DNA from 3 places in the Spiribacter roseus genome. Region 3 is predicted to be linked to each of the others. Evidence: predicted binding sites of a transcription regulator. Region 3 holds the regulator's gene; each other region holds the start of a gene.
The links. The regulator sigma-54, encoded in region 3, starts transcription at its own class of promoters, with help from an activator protein. The targets are predictions, from matches to a motif close to TGGCANGNTNCNTGCTT.
Positions count from the first base shown of each region.

Region 1 (3,274 bases), 940 kb from region 3:
AAGCGTTTGCCCTCGGGCGCTTCCAGTGAGAATCCGGAGCCACGCCCCTCGATCACGTCGATGATCAATCGCGTGTGCGCCCAGAGCGCATACTGGTCACCGCCGATGTAAAAGGGCTGTCCGCCGATGTCGCCAAGGTGGACATCGCGCGCGCCCACCCTGAATTCGTCGCGGGGATAGCACATGGGTGCACTCCCGTCACAGCAACCGCCGGACTGGTGAAACAGCAATGGCCCGTGGCGCCGCTGCAGCTCGGCGATCAGTGCTTCTGCCGCAGGTGTCGCCACAACGCCCATTTCATTCGTGCTCATGATCGTCTCCTCGTCCGCAGCACCGGGCGGGCGTGACCCGCCCGCCCGGCGTTATCCGCCCGCCTAGAACAGTCCCATGGGGGACTCGCTGTAACTCACCAGCAGGTTTTTGGTCTGCTGGTAGTGCGCGAGCATCATGAGGTGGTTTTCGCGACCGAAGCCTGACTGCTTGTAGCCACCAAACGCCGCGTGCGCGGGGTAGAGGTGATAGCAGTTGGTCCAGACACGGCCGGCCTGAATGCCGCGGCCCATGCGATAGGCCGTGTTGACGTTGCGCGTCCACAGGCCCGCGCCGAGTCCGTACAGCGTGTCATTGGCGATACTCAGGGCGTCATCCCGATCGTCAAAGCCGGTGACCGAGACCACCGGGCCAAAAATCTCTTCCTGGAAGACGCGCATGCGATTGTCGCCCTCGAAGACGGTGGGCTGAACGTAGTAGCCACCGCTCAGTTCGCCGCCCAGGTCCAGACTCTCACCGCCGGCGAGGACTCTGGCACCCTCCTGCCGGCCGATATCCAGATAGGCCATGATTTTTTCCAGCTGATCGCGCGATGCCTGCGCGCCCACCATCGTCTCGGTATCAAGCGGATTGCCCGTTTTAATGCGGGATACCCGGTCAAGCGCAGCATCCATGAAGTCGCCATAGAACGAGCGCTGCACCAGTGCCCGTGACGGGCAGGTGCAGACCTCACCCTGATTGAGGGCGAACATCGCGAATCCCTCGAGGGTTTTCTCCCGGAAGCCGTCATTGGCGGCAAAGCAGTCAGCAAAAAAGACGTTGGGTGACTTACCGCCCAGCTCCAGCGTAACCGGAATCAGGTTTTCCGATGCGTACTGCATGATCAGTCGCCCGGTGGTGGTCTCTCCGGTGAAGGCCACCTTGCTGATCCGTGGGTTCGAGGCAAGCGCCTTGCCCGCCTCGGCGCCGAAGCCGTTGACGATATTGAGCACACCGGCCGGCAGCAGGTCGGCGATCAGCTCGGTGAGCATCAGAATGCTGGCCGGTGTCTGTTCGGCGGGTTTGAGTACCACACAGTTGCCGGCCGCCAGCGCCGGCGCCAGCTTCCACGTGGCCATCAGGATCGGGAAATTCCAGGGAATGATCTGACCGACCACACCGAGGGGTTCATGGATCTGATAGGACACCGTGTCGTCGTCGAGCTCGCCAAGTGATCCTTCCTGGGCACGGATGACGCCGGCGAAATAACGGAAGTGATCGATCGCGAGCGGCAGATCGGCCGCCAGCGTTTCCCGGACCGGCTTGCCATTCTCCCAGGTCTCCGCCACGGCAAGCGCCTCGAGGTTGGCCTCCATGCGATCGGCGATGGTGTTCAGAATGACGGCGCGCGCCGCCACCGGCGTCTTGCCCCAGGCCGCCTTTGCCGCGTGGGCTGCATCCAGCGCCTTTTCAACGTCGGCCGCCTTGGAGCGCGGAATGCGGCAGAAGGTCTGCCCGGTGACCGGTGTGGGATTATCGAAGTACTCGCCGTCGAGCGGGGCCTGCCAGTCCCCGCCAATGAAGTTCTGATATTCGCTTTTGAAATGGACGATGGCGTTCGTGCTGCCGGGATTGGCGTAGATCATGGTCTCTCCTCCGTTTTTATGGGTCGGGACGGGATGCGTGCCCGCACCGATACACCAGCAAGATCTGCGCCAATTGATGGCTGCGCGCCCGGCGCTTGCGTCGCGCCCGGGACTGGGCGATCGTGCTATTCAACCTGTCCGCTAGAGACGGGTGGCCGGTGTGCCGTTTTAGAACAATCTGTCGCGGACTGCGACAGAGGAGGAGGGCGATGGACGAGCGGCCGTTTAACGATCGCGCCCGGCTTGCCGGCGCGCGGCGTCAGCTGTTGGCGGGCGAGCGGACGCCGGCCGGTGTGGCGGATGGGGTGGCGGCCTCCTGGCAGCGGGTGGCGGCGGCCGGGCTCTCACCGCGGCAACAGGCGGCTGATGCCGTTTTTGATGCGGCGGCGTTGCGGGCGGCCCGGGCCGACAACGAGTCGCTGATCGCGCTGGCGCTGCCGGAAATCGAAAACCTGTATCACCAGATCAGCGGCAGCAACAGTGCCGTATTGCTCTGCGATGCGCACGGCACGATCCTCGAGCGCCACGGTGACCCGCATTTCCATGCCCGCAGTCAGCGCGTTGCACTGGCACCGGGTGCATGCTGGGGCGAGCCGGTGCGCGGGACCAACGCCATCGGCCTCGCGCTGGCACAGGGCGGTCCAGCGTCGGTCCACGGCCCCGAGCATTATCTGCAGTGCAATACTTTCCTGACCTGTGCGGCGGCGCCGATCCGTGACACGGCGGGGACCGTGATCGGCCTGCTGGATGTCTCCGGGGATCAGTCGGCCCGCCAGATCCATGCCCTGGGGCTGGTGCGGATGGGCGCACGAATGATCGAAAACCGCTGGCTCACGGCGGAGTTCGCCGACAGCTTCCATCTTCATCTCCATGCGCGGCCGGAGCTGCTGGGCACCCTCAGCGAGGGGATTCTCGCGCTCGATGGTGATGGACGGGTATTGGCCCTGAACGAGGTGGCGCGCAGCTACTTCGGCGACGACTGCGTGGGCGAGCGCTTCGAAGGGCTCTTTGAGGAGACGTTCGAGGGCTTGCTGCGCAGTGACGAGGCGATGCCGCTGCGGCGGACCCTCAGCGGGATCATGACCTGCCTGCGCCTGGTCGCGCCGCCGTCGCGCATCCACGGGTCGACGCCGGCGGCTGCGCTGTCCGATGACACGACGTTCGAGCGCTTGCACGCGGGGGATGATGCAGTGGCGGACACACTGCGTCGGGCTCACCGTGTCTTCGCCCGAAACATCCCCCTTCTGATCGAGGGCGAGACCGGCACCGGTAAGGAATGGGTGGTGCGCGCCCTGCACGCGAAGGGGCCGCGGGCGAACGGGCCGATCGTCGCCGTCAACTGCGCGGCAATCCCCGAGAGCCTTGCCGAGGCCGAACTG
Region 1 is NZ_CP016382.1:492,636-495,909, forward strand. It holds gene BBH56_RS02500 (DUF779 domain-containing protein) at 1-311, opposite strand, end outside; gene exaC (acetaldehyde dehydrogenase ExaC) at 375-1,895, opposite strand; gene BBH56_RS02510 (sigma-54-dependent Fis family transcriptional regulator) at 2,105-3,274, shown strand, end outside.
Region 1: exaC (acetaldehyde dehydrogenase ExaC) is a predicted target of sigma-54. The motif match lies at 1,951-1,967, and genes of this name have one in related genera.

Region 2 (3,274 bases), 440 kb from region 3:
GGGGCTGGAGAGTCCCGCCAGCGCCAGCATCTTGCGCGCTTCGGTGCGAACTGCGTTGTTGATGCTCACCCGGCGGATTTCGTACTGCGAGGCTTCGCCGACCCGCTCGCCACTGAGCGGATCGGTCACCGCGAATCCCGAATCAAGGCTGTCGGCGATGACGATCTCGCCACCCCCGATCCGAAAGTACAGCCGGCTGTCGAGAAGGGCCTGCAGCACGGGCACTGCCCGCGGGTGGCCACTCTCGGCAATCGTGCGGACCGCCGCTGCCTTGTCATCAAAACTTCCCTCATTGAGCTGGCGCAGACTCGAGACCAGCGCCTCGTCATCCGCCGCTCCGGCGGGCGACGCCGTCAGACCCAGGGCCATGAGCAGACTGACCAGCATGCATCGGGCAAAGCGTTTCATGAATGATCCCTCAAGGCGCTGCCCCACCGGCGGCGGGGCAGCGTCGCCATGGTCAGTCGCCGTAGTCCTGACCTGAACACACGCCGGTCTCGACGTTGTAATTGCCGCAGACCAACGGTGCCCGCCAGCTGGCGATGATGTCGCTGCTCTCGGGGAGATAGTCCGACCAGGCATCACCGGCCACTTCGCCGTTGGTTTCCCATACCACCGAGAACTGCCCATCAGGCTGGATCTCACCGATCATCACCGGCTTGGTGATGTGGTGGTTGGGCATCATGGTGGCGTAGCCGCCGGTGAGATTGGGGACGGTCACGCCGATGATCGCGTCCTGCACCGCTTCAACGTCGGTTGTACCGGCCCGGCGCACGGCCTCGACCCACATGTTGAAGCCGATGTAATGGGCCTCCATCGGATCGTTGGTGACCGCCGAGGTATCATCCTTGAACTCGTGCCACGCCTGGATGAACTCGACGTTCTCCGTGGTCGGCGCGCTCATGAAGTAGTTCCAGGCGGACATGTGACCGACCAGCGGTTCGGTGTCGATCCCGGCAAGCTCCTGCTCACCCACCGAAAAGGCCACCACCGGAATATCCGAGGCGGAAACGCCCTGGTTGGCCAGCTCGGTGTAGAACGGGACGTTGGCGTCACCGTTGATGGTCGAGACGATGGCGGTCTTCTCACCCTGGCCCCCGAAGTCGCGCACATCCGAGACGATGCTCTGCCAGTCGGAATGCCCGAACGGCGTGTAGTTGATCATGATGTCTTCCTCGGCCACCCCGTTATCCATGAGGTACTGCTCGAGGATCTTGTTGGTCGTGCGGGGATAGACATAGTCGGTCCCCAGCAGCGCGAAGCGCTCCACGTCCAGTTCATCCATCAGGTAATCAACCGCCGGAATGGCCTGCTGGTTGGGTGAGGCCCCCAGATAGAACACATTCTCGGAGGATTCCTCGCCCTCATACTGCACCGGGTAGAAGAGCAGCCCGTTGAGCTCTTCGAACACCGGCAGGACGGACTTTCGCGAGACCGATGTCCAGGTGCCGAACACCACGTCAACCTCGTCGTCCGCCAGCAGCTGCCTTGCCTGCTCGGCGAATCGCGGCCAGTCCGAGGCCGGGTCCACGACCACCGGTTCGATTTCGCGGCCAAGCAGGCCGCCGTTCTCGTTCTGCTGCTCGATGAGCATCTCGACGGTTTCCTTGAGGGCCGTCTCACTGATCGCCATCGTGCCGGACAGTGAATGCAGGATGCCGACCTTGATCGGATCCTCCTCCTGGGCCAGTGCGCTGTTGCCTCCCAGGCCAAGCGCCAGAACGCCAGCGGCAAGCGTACTTGCCATGCCGTTATGCAGTCGCTTCTTTGCGTACATGCGTGAACTCCTTTGAAGTGAATCACCAGGCCGACCATCGGCCTGTTCACTGGATAGCAATTAACGTGCCAGCTGTTCGGGCTACCGCCCGGCAGGCGTCAACCGGTGTCGCATGCGCCACACTGGTGCGGGCGCGACCGGCGATTCACGCTCGTAGTGCACGCTAGGCCACCGAGCGCGCCAGCATGCCCTCCCGCAGGATGAATTCAATGATGCCCTCAACGCCTTCTCCGGCGGCGATGCTCGCAAGCTGGAACGGGGCCTCGCCGCGCATCATGCGGCTGTCACGGGCCATCACGTCGAGCGACGCCCCCACCTGCGGCGCGAGGTCGGTCTTGTTGATGACCAGCAGGTCAGAGCGTGTGATGCCGGGGCCGCCCTTGCGCGGGATCTTGTCGCCGGCCGAGACATCGATGACGTACAGGGTCAGATCGGAGAGTTCCGGCGAGAATGTGGCCGAGAGGTTGTCGCCACCACTTTCAATGAACACCACATCGAGATCACCGAAGCGCGCCTGCAGATCGGCGACCGCGGTGAGATTCATCGAGGCATCCTCGCGGATGGCGGTATGCGGACACCCACCCGTTTCAACGCCGACGATGCGCCCGCTGGGCAGTGCCTCGTGGCGCGAGAGAAACTCGGCATCCTCGCGGGTGTAGATATCATTGGTCACCACGGCAAGCGACAGGCGCTCGCGAAGCGCCCGGCACAGCGCCAGCGTGAGGGCGGTCTTGCCGGATCCGACCGGTCCACCGATACCGACGCGCAGCGGAGTGGGGTTATCTGTCATGACGGGGCATCCTCCGGAATTGTGATCGTTCAGCTGCGAAACAGCCGTGAGTACTGGACCTCGTGCCAGCCGCTGGCCAGGCTGACGCCCGGGGTGGTGGCACCAATGGATTCATCATCGAGGGCAGCGGCGTTGTCGACGGCCCCGGGGATGGCGTCCGCGATACGAAGCAGCGCACGCTGACCGGCGCTCTGCCCCAGGGGAACGAGCTTGACCGCCGCGGCCACCTGATTCTCGGACCAGGCCCAGGCATAGCCGAGGGCGGCCTGATCCATGCCGATGGCCCAGCGCGCGGTGGCCAGGGCGAAGGCGGTGGCCCAGGTGACATCGCGGTCGCGGTCGAAAGTGAGCGCCTCGCTGATGCCGAACTCACCGAGCAGCCGCATCAGTGCCCGGCCGATGTGAATATCCTCGGCGCGCAGCTCAGCGGTTTCCCGGGCCGCGAGCAGACGACTGGTCCAGACCTCGACCGCCGGGCGGTCATCGCGCTGCCAGGCGGCCTGCAGACGCGCCAGTACCGGCAGATCAAGCGCCCCGATCCCGCTCGGCAACTGACCGCCAACCCAATCGACCAGAGACGGCTCGTCGCCCACCCAGCCCTGCTCAATGGCGGTCTCCAGACCGGCCGAGTAGGCGTAGGCGCCCACCGGCAGTGTCGGGCTCAGCAGCTGCCACAGCCGCAGCGTTCGGGCATCGGTGCCATCAAC
Region 2 is NZ_CP016382.1:989,156-992,429, forward strand. It holds gene urtB (urea ABC transporter permease subunit UrtB) at 1-408, opposite strand, end outside; gene urtA (urea ABC transporter substrate-binding protein) at 461-1,777, opposite strand; gene ureG (urease accessory protein UreG) at 1,941-2,567, opposite strand; gene BBH56_RS04925 (urease accessory protein UreF) at 2,597-3,274, opposite strand, start outside; gene ureE (urease accessory protein UreE) at 3,270-3,274, opposite strand, start outside.
Region 2: urtA (urea ABC transporter substrate-binding protein) is a predicted target of sigma-54. The motif match lies at 1,832-1,848, and genes of this name have one in related genera.

Region 3 (3,274 bases):
CCGCGAGCCGGGCGAGAATGCGCAGATGCTCATCGTTGCTGTGCTCAGGCACGAGGAGGGCGAGCAGCAGATCCACCGGCTGGCTGTCGGCGGCGTCGAAGGCGACGGGTTTATTCAGACGGACCAGGGCGGCACGCGGGGTTTCGATATCGGGACTGCGGGTATGGGGCAGTGCCACCCCGCGCCCCAGTCCGGTGCTGCCCAGACGCTCACGCACGATCAACCCCTCGAAGATGGCGCGCGTGGCGTCGCCGCCCGCCCGGGTATCGGCCATGAGTTGCTCGCTCATGCGCTCCAGGGCGCGTTTCTTGCTGGTGACGTCGACCCCGCACTGCGTGCGCGTCACCGACAGCAGTCGGGTAAGCTCCATGATGCTCAGGGTTCCAGATTATCGCCGACGCGTCCCTGCTCCGGATGATGGTCGCTGCGCTTTTCCTTGTGCTTGACGACTTGGCGGTCCAGCTTGTCGACCAGCAGGTCGATGGCGGCATACATCTCGCTGGCGGTGGACTCGGCGAACAGCCGGGCGCCGCTGACCACCAGGGTGGCCTCCGCCTTACGGGTCTTTTTCTCGACGGTCAGAATCACATGGACGTCGACGACATGATCAAAGTGGCGCTCGAGGCGCTGGAATTTCTCCTCGACGTAGTCACGCAGCGCGTTGGTGACATCGACGTGATGGCCGGTAATGTCGATTTTCATGATTTCCCCTTATGTTTTCTTCTTCAGCGTAGCCGTTTGCGTTGGGTTGACGAGGCGATCCCCATGACTTCCCGGTATTTGGCCACGGTTCGCCGCGCCACGTGAATGCCCTCCCCACGCAGCGTCTCGGTCAGCCGTGAATCGCTGAGTGGCTTGGCCGGATCCTCTGCCGCCACCTGCCGGCGGATGCGCGCGCGAATGGCCGTCGCCGAGCACTCACCGCCGTCGGCCGTCGGGACATGGCTTGAGAAAAAATGCTTGAACTCCAGCGTGCCCTGGGGCGTGAGGATGTATTTCCGCGAGGTGATCCGCGATACGGTCGATTCATGCATGTCGATGGCCTCGGCGACATCGCGCAGCACCAGTGGCTGCATCGACTCTTCACCATACTCCAGAAACGCCTGCTGGCGCTCGACGACGCATTCGGCCACGCGCTGCAGCGTGTCGCGCCGCGACTCCAGGCTTTTGATCAGCCAGCGTGCCTCCTGCAGGTGATCGCGCAGCAGGCTGTTGTCACGGCTGCTGTCGCCCCGCCGGATCAGGCTCGCGTAGTAGTCGTTGATGCGCACCCGGGGCGAAGCCTCGGGGTTGATCTCGACCTGCCAGCGGCCGTTGACCCGCCGCACCCGACAGTCGGGGACGACGTAATCGGTGCGGGTTTCGCCGAATCGCGATCCGGGATGGGGGTCGAGTCGGCGGATCAGCGACAGGGCCACGTCCAGCTGTTCCTGGTCGACCTTCAGGTGCTCGCGCAGCGCGACCTGCCGGCCTGGGCTGAACAGTGACCAGTCGGCTTCAATGGCCTGGCGGGCGGTCTGGCGCCCGGGCGTGTCCGGCGGCATGGCGTCGATCTGGATCTGCAGTGCCTCGCGGGCGTCACGGGCGCCGATGCCGATCGGGTCCATGTGCTGGAGGATCGTGAGGACGGCGTTGATGTCGTCCTCGTCGATGTCGGCGTCGACATCGGCGTCGAGGGCGGACCGCAATTCGCTGACCGGCTCGGCCAGATGCCCGCGCTCGTCCAGGGCATCGATCAGTGCGGCGGCGATCTGACGGTCGGTTGCGCCCAGGCTGGACAGATCGACCTGCCACTGCAGGTGATCGCGCAGCGAATCGGCGGGGGCCGCCTGGCGATCGAGAAAGTCGCTGCCGCCGTCGCCTTCCGCCGTGGCGCCCGCCGGCCCGTTATGACCGGTGTCATCCCAGTGCTCGGAGACCGCCATGCCCTCGCCCAGCTCGGTGGCGTCGGTGGCGTTCGAACCCAGACGCTCTTCCGACGGATCGGGGGTGGCCGGCGTCGTCCCCTCGGGCGCGGCGGCTGCGGCGGCGTGATCGGTGTCGTCTTCGGGCTCGAGCATGACGTTGGACTCGAGCGCTTCGCGGATCTCGAGCGCCAGCTCGGCCGCCGGCAGCTGCAGCAGCCGGATCGCCTGCTGCAGCTGGGGCGTCATGGTGAGCTGTTGACTGGCCCGAAGTTCAAGCGACTGCTTCATTGTTCCCCGCGTGCGAATTGGTCTGGATAGCGTAACGCCGGCTGTCCGGCGCCCGCCAGTCTCACAGGTGGAAGTCCTCGCCCAGGTAGACCGCCCGCACCTCGGCGTTGTCGAGGATCATGCCGGGGGTCCCGTCGGCGATCACCCGGCCGGCGTTGAGGATGCTGGCACGGTCGACCAGGGCCAGCGTCTCGCGGACGTTGTGATCGGTGATCAGTACGCCGATACCGCGCTCCGCCAGGTGTCGGACGATGCCCTTGATGTCGCCCACCGAGATCGGATCAACGCCGGCGAAGGGCTCGTCCAGCAGGATGAAGCGCGGATCGGCGGCCAGCGCCCGGGCAATCTCAACGCGCCGTCGCTCGCCGCCCGACAGGCTGATCCCGGCCTGGTCACGCAGATGCCCGATGCCGAACTCCTCCATCAGTGCCTCCGCCTGCTCAAGCCGAGCCTGGCGCGACAGCCCGTCACGGGTCTCGAGCACGGCGAGCAGGTTGTCGAGCACCGGCAGCCGCCGGAACACCGATGCCTCCTGGGGCAGGTAGCCGATCCCGCGCCGTGCCCGGGCATGCATGGGGAGGCTGCCAATGTCATCGCCATCCAGCCGGATGACCCCGGCGTCCGCCCGGATCAGGCCGACAATGATGTAAAAGCTGGTGGTCTTGCCAGCCCCATTCGGGCCCAGCAGACCGACGATCTCACCACTCTGCAGGCCGATGGAAACCCCATCCACCACTGAGCGTCCGCGATAGGTTTTTGACAGCCCGTGGGCCTCGAGCTGGTTGCGCGCCATGCCGGTCAGTCCGTCGCAGGGTTGACGCTGACATTGACGCGCTCGTCGTCGTCAGCGCCGCTCTCGGCAACGGTGCGGGCGGTTTCGGGGTAATGCGTGACGGTGCGTCCGGTCACTGTGTTGTCGCCCTGCCAGAGGCGTCCGCCCTGTTTGAGGATCAGCCGCTCGGGACCGGCGACGAAGTATTCCATCCGCGGTGCCTCGGCCCGTCGCGGGGCGGCATCCGCCACGGTCTCGCGGTAGGTGGCCGGGGTGCCGTCCACGGTCACCTGCTCGAGCTCGCCCG
Region 3 is NZ_CP016382.1:1,433,338-1,436,611, reverse strand. It holds gene BBH56_RS07035 (PTS sugar transporter subunit IIA) at 1-370, opposite strand, end outside; gene hpf (ribosome hibernation-promoting factor, HPF/YfiA family) at 376-702, opposite strand; gene BBH56_RS07025 (RNA polymerase factor sigma-54) at 726-2,195, opposite strand; gene lptB (LPS export ABC transporter ATP-binding protein) at 2,257-2,988, opposite strand; gene lptA (lipopolysaccharide transport periplasmic protein LptA) at 2,994-3,274, opposite strand, start outside.